Regions from separate parts of the Geobacillus sp. FSL W8-0026 genome, predicted to be linked through region 1. Evidence: riboswitches for the same ligand, from Rfam matches in the RefSeq annotation. Region 1 holds a riboswitch; the other holds the start of a gene.
The links. Region 1 has a riboswitch for cobalamin ahead of metE (5-methyltetrahydropteroyltriglutamate--homocysteine S-methyltransferase). Riboswitches for the same ligand answer to the same signal wherever they lie in the genome.
Positions count from the first base shown of each region.

Region 2: linked by a shared signal. The riboswitch ahead of NST29_RS08770 ((2Fe-2S) ferredoxin domain-containing protein) and the one ahead of metE (5-methyltetrahydropteroyltriglutamate--homocysteine S-methyltransferase) in region 1 are both predicted to bind cobalamin.

Region 1 covers NZ_CP150194.1:189,534-192,648, reverse strand. The annotation lists gene metE (5-methyltetrahydropteroyltriglutamate--homocysteine S-methyltransferase) at 1-1,303, opposite strand, end outside; cobalamin riboswitch at 1,433-1,626, opposite strand; gene NST29_RS01015 (ATP-dependent helicase) at 2,809-3,115, opposite strand, start outside.
Region 2 covers NZ_CP150194.1:1,759,060-1,762,174, reverse strand. The annotation lists gene NST29_RS08780 (energy-coupling factor ABC transporter substrate-binding protein) at 1-181, opposite strand, end outside; gene NST29_RS08775 (energy-coupling factor ABC transporter permease) at 186-929, opposite strand; gene NST29_RS08770 ((2Fe-2S) ferredoxin domain-containing protein) at 926-1,333, opposite strand; cobalamin riboswitch at 1,519-1,714, opposite strand; gene rraA (ribonuclease E activity regulator RraA) at 1,774-2,259, opposite strand; gene NST29_RS08760 (glycerophosphodiester phosphodiesterase family protein) at 2,763-3,115, shown strand, end outside.

The DNA.
Region 1 (3,115 bases):
GAAAACTCCCGATCGTCGTAGTAGGCAAAAGCGGCAATTTTAGATGTTGTTGCTGTGCTTGCCTTCGCTTTGCATAGGGAGGACGTTCCGTTTGCTCAATGGGGTGCATCGTTTTTTTTATAGACTGGCCTCGAAGTAGGCGAAGAGCTTCCCCGGTTTGTTCATCATAGTGACACAAATCGGATAAAGAACGTTTCCCTTGGGCGTATTCAGCAAGCAGGCGCACTTCATCAAGCTTTTCATCCGCAAATGCCAATGAATCGACCAATCCTTTTGGTAAACGGTGTTCATGTTTGACTGTAATCGGTACATAAAGCAGGCTAGACGACGGTTGAATAATCAAGTGTTCCGTATGCTTCGATAGCTCTTCCAGTAGCGCTGCTTTTTGGACGAGTGTACTCTTCCAAACATTGCGACCGTCGATCATACCCGCAGCTAGCCATTTCCCTTTTGGAAACCCATATTTCTTCATGTTGTACAAATTTTCACCGTCATCATGAACGAAATCAAGACCGAACCCAGCGACAGGAAGAGAGACGATCTCTGGATAATTAGAAAGGCTTTCGAAATACGTTTGTAAAATCAGCTGGACACCAGGTACTTTTTGATGGAATGAATGATAAACGTATTCAACAGCGGCCACTATGTCTTCATCAATCTCTTGCACAAGAATAGGCTCATCAACTTGTACCCAGCGCACTCCTGCTCTATACAACTCATCAAGCAATTCGATATATACGGGGACGAGGAGCTGTAGGTGCTTATGCCAATGTACTCCTGTGCTTAACTTGGCCAAAATTAAAAACGTGACAGGTCCAAGCAAAACAGGTTTTGTTTCAATTGAAAGATTATCTTTGATAAATTGGTAATCACGTAAAAGAAAATTTTCCATAAGCCTTGGTTGTAGGCCATCAAGCTCTGGAACAATGTAGTGATAGTTGGTATTAAACCATTTTGTCATGGCCATAGCCGGCTGGCTGCTTGTTCCCCTCGCCATGGCAAAATAAGTATCCCATCGGCGCTCACTTTCTTGGCCAAATCGTTTTGGAATATACCCAAACATAAAAGCGGTATCCAGCACATGATCGTATAATGAAAAGTCCCCGATTGGTATCAGTTCGATTCCTTTTGCCATTTGTTTTTTAATGGATGATAGTTGAATGGTCTTCATCGTTTCCATTAGATTGGCTTCTTCCAATTGCCCATTCCAAAATGACTCCAATGCTTTTTTCCATTCTCGTTGTTCACCGATTCGAGGATAACCTAAATTAGAACTATGAATTGCCAATCGTAGCACCTCCATGTCATTTTCCTCAATACAAGTAAAATGCCCACCTTCTAGACAGACAGAAGGAGGGCATAACTAGCTTGTATTGAGGTACTTGAAGTGCCTCTTGTTCATTTTCCCCCACTCCTCCCTATGACGCGTAGGTCGAAAGTGTATACAACAGGCAGGTCTCCTGACTTAGCTTCATCGCGGTGGATCCCCTTCCCATTCCAAACAAGGAACAGTGGGTTATTGATCCTCGCTCTGCATCACAGTGGCGCGACCGTGTTGGATTTTCACCAAACTTCCCTTTTAAAGTTCACGCAGATTGGTGAACTACCTGTTGCTTGGTCTTATCAGATATGCTGTTTTTAGCGACATCCTCCCACCACCTGCACTGACGCTTAGAGGTGGGGCTTCTCAAGTCATCCTGATTAATAATATTATCATGGTTTTTAAAATTCAGTATACTACAATTACTCAGATTTAGCAAGGGAAATGCACCATCTATTTTAGCCCGAGTTGAACTTTAGTAGCATCCTCTTACTTTTTGGTGAAGAGCCCAAAAATTTACAGCGGGTACAAAATCGGAACATGGGGAATTGTCTAGGAGGCTGGTGATTTACTCACGCAACCGCTTCTCGCAATCGTTTCTCAAATAGAAAAACCGGTTGCATCAGCTTCTATGTTCACGCGTTCCATCATCGATCAAGGCAAACAGCGTTTTTTCACCAGCCTTCTAGGAAGCTAAGGTGCGTGGCGAATACCTCTCTTCATTTACATCAAACCATATGTAAAAATGAGACATGAACCGGACTCCTTGGTTGAAATAGCTGTGCTCAAAACTCATTCACCCAAGTAGGTTCATGTCTCCCCAAAAGTTCTTCGCTACAACAGCTTGGCCATTATGTTTCTTTCTAGCCGGAAACAAAATCTGCGAAGCTTTTTGTATGGTAAAGGCGGCCAAATGGTCAACCGTAGCCTATTTACAAAAAAGGCCTGTTAGACTCACCCAACAGGCCTTTTCGTTTTCAGCTTTTTGGTTCGGCATCTGACCTTTTGTTACAACATTGTCAAGAGACAATAATTCATGTCCATCCCACAACTTTCCCCTCACCGCCTCTCTTCCCTACAGCCGCAAGGGTTTTCGGGTTTTGAGGAACCAGTTGGAACAAAATACCACGAAAATAATAAGTGTCCGTTCAATTGGAATGATTTAGGGAATTAGGGGGAAGGGATGAGGGAAACGAAACGTTGGGAAATGTCCAAGGAAATATCTGGAGGGGATAGGGAGCAGGGGTAAGGAGAGAGGAAAAATGGATGGGTATATTGGGATAAAACCTGATCCCTCAACCCTTTCCGCCCTATACCCTGTCCCCCTATCAACAGAAAAGCCCAGCATGGATCCAGGCAAAACCCTAACCACGCTCGGCTTCTTGGACATTTTTTATTGTCCCTGGACAGTTTTTATTTTCTCAGGACGGGATTTATTAGCTGTCTACATATTAGGGTGCGAGTTAAAGAGTGACAGTTTGTAATTTTTAATGGTTCCTTTTCACATTCAAAGCCTCTAATTTTTTAATCATTGCGTCGTTGAGAGGCGGGCATGAAATACATAATAAATCTTTTGCTCTACTTAAAGCCACATATAAAATTCGCGTATCCTCTTGCTCAGAATTAATGTCAGGACTGACGAGCAAATTCACATCTTTAACTTCAGGGAGATATAAAAGAACAGATTCAAATTCTGCTCCTTTTGCTTTATGAATTGTCCTTATCTCGGTTGTTTTCTCTTCGGACAATATAAGGTTATCCACCAAGTTCCTGATAGTTATCGATTCGGAAAAT
Region 2 (3,115 bases), 1.6 Mb from region 1:
CCACTTCGCCGCCCGGCGGGGTGAAAATCGATTCAAACCACGGCCGGTAATGCGGAGCGAGCGTTTGAATCGCCCGTTCCGCTTGGTCATCGGTGCCGCCAAATTCGGAGCCGCGCGCCCACCAAAGCGGAAGAAGGATCAACACCAATACGAAAGCGAACAGCCACAGGTTTTTCTTCATCGAATCACGCCCCCTTTTCCCGTTCAAATAGCGGAGAAGCTTGGTATGAAGCGAGCCAGTTCCAGACCATCACCGTCAAAATGCCTTCCGTCACCGCCAGCGGCACTTGAGTGATGGCAAAAATGCCGGCAAATTTTAAAAACGAAGCGAGCACGCCGCCATCCGGTGCTGGAAACGCGACTGCCAATTGAACGGATGTAGTGACATAGGTCGCCAAATCCGACAAACAGGCAGCTAAAAACAGCGCCACTCGATGTGAAACAAGACCGCGCCGGTGCAGCTGATACACACTAAACGCAACCAGCGGCCCAACGACCGCCATCGACAAAGCGTTCGCCCCCAATGTCGTCAATCCACCATGAGCAAGCAGCAACGCTTGGAACAGAAGAACTAGCGTGCCGATGACAACCATCACCCACGGCCCAAACAACGCGGCCCCGAAGCCGATGCCGGTCGGGTGGGAACTGCTGCCCGTGACGGACGGAATTTTCAGCGCCGACAGGACGAACGTAAACGCCCCAGCCAAGGCCATGAGCAGCTTTTGCTCCGGATGCTCTTTCAGCGTGCGGACGAGACGACGTAAACCAACCAAGAAAAACGGGAGAAACAATCCCCACCAAAACAGCGCCCATTTCGCTGGCAAAAATCCTTCCATAATGTGCATGGCGTACGCGTCTTGTTCATTCGTCAAGAAAAAGTAACTTGTCAATAGCGCCGCGATGACAACCCAACGGCTTGTTCGCATCATTGTCGATTCGCCTCCTTCGGTTCATTGGCCGTTTTCCGCTTCCCAACCGGCGCCTCGCTTTCCCCTGCTGGCGCCCATTTGCATCCTGCCTCCTCATCAAACTCATACGTCGCCCATTCGCGAATCGGCGCCCCTTCACAAAGATGGATGCGCACCACCTCCCGCGCTTTTTCCGGCGTCATTTCTCGGTACCAGACGCCATCCGGATAGACGATCATCACGCATGCATCCTGGCAGCGGCCGTTGCAGCGCGTTCGTGTCGTATGAACAAGATCGTCTAAACCAAGACGGGCGATCTCTTCGCGCACCGCCAGCGTCACTTCCTCCCCGCCATGACGGAGGCACGTCCCGCCGTTGCAAATGAACAAATGATGCCTCATTCCCCGCAAATCCCACGTCGCCATCGAATCCCCCCTTTTGGCTAGAATGATAGAATTCAGATGCAGACAGACGAGCAGGTTTCAGGCAAAAGAAAAAGCACCTCTACAGCAGAGGTGCAGAAAAATGTATACAAAAAAGTCTTAAACGACCCAAACAGGCCTTATGCAGCCCTCATTCTCCCGCACGTCTGCCTATAGTCCCGTAGGCATCCGTCCGACCCAAACAAGGCAGGTCTCCTGACTTAGGATCATCGCTTGCGGCGCCTTCCCGAAGTTCTCTTCAGTGACTTGTTGCCGCAAAGCTCCCCATCACAGTGGCGGGCACCGTGCCGGATTTTCACCGGACTTCCCTTTTTCACCCGAGCCGGTTTGACGAGCTCAGGCACCTTGTGGGTTCTTCACCATATCTACACTGTCATGGAACAAGCATCTGTCTCCATCGTAGTACAAGCAAAACGCTACCGTCAACCGTTTTTTGCCGACAAATCGGCGCAGGCCACGACGATGCCGTCCGCATCGGCGTACACATACGCTCCCGGTTCCCAACGCACACCGCCAAACTCGAGCGCAACGTCGCGGGCGCCTTTTCCTTCTTTTCGGCTTTTGACCGGGCACGTGCCAATGGCCATGACGCCGATCGGCATCGCACCGATTTCTGCGGAATCGCGGATGCAGCCATGGATAATGACGCCAGCCAGCCCCCTCTCGCAGGCGATTTGTGCCAATCGGTCGCCGAATAACGCAACGCGGCGCGACCCTTTTCCGTCGACAACCAACACCGTCCCCGCTGGAACGGTCTCGAGCGCTTCGCGGACAAGCACGTTGTCCTCCAACACGTCAACTGTCGCAATCGGTCCGGAAAACATCTGTTTTCCGCCATATGATTGGAACGGCACCTCGCATACTTGCAGCTCGTCTAAAAATTGATCGCATAAATCGGCTGTTTTCATTGTCGCTCTCTCCTTTCCCTTTTTGCATTCGCCACCATTCGCCAAAGTCCTGCTGACTACGCTTTTTTTTGCGGCGCTGTTTATATTTGAAAAAGATGTGGAGTTTTGCTAAACTAGACGTTGAACGTATTGGCTCGTCCTCGCTGTCCGGCGAACGAAAAAACGGCCCCACACGACATGGCGGAAGCCGTTTTTGCCTGCCGGCTACGCGGCAAAAGCCGCCCCGTCCGGCCATTCAGCTCGGCTAGCTGGATTCGAACGAGCGCATCACGGAAGTCAAAGTCGGTTGCCTTGCCGCTTGGCTATAGCCCAACGTCTTTGTTGGCACTTACAGTAGGCAGCAACAACCCTCCCCGTTCGAATCAAAACGCATACCATTTTGCAAAAGGAAGCAAAATACAAATAAGGATTCATGTCCCGTGCGTTTCACCACATCTTTACCATCGCTTCACAATCGCTTCATTTCAATAAAGTATAATGCAAAGAGAAAGGGGGGAACGACGTTGCGCCGAACCGCCGCCCTCCGCCAATGGCTTCATGTGTTGTGGTTATTGTGCCTGCCGCTCGGCCTCGCCGCATCAACCGCCGCACAGCCGTCCGTCGCCCCGAAACCGATCATCATCGCCCACCGCGGCGCATCCGGACACGCGCCGGAGCATACGCTCACGTCCTACCGCCTCGCCGCCCGCATGCAGGCCGACTATATCGAAGTCGATGTGCGGGCCACCCAAGACGGGAAGCTCGTCGCTTTGCATGATGCCACACTCGCTCGGACGACAAACGCCGAAACCGTTTATCCGCGCCGATCGCCATGGCAGGTCAGCGATTTTTCAATTCGTGAGCTCAAAAAGTTGGA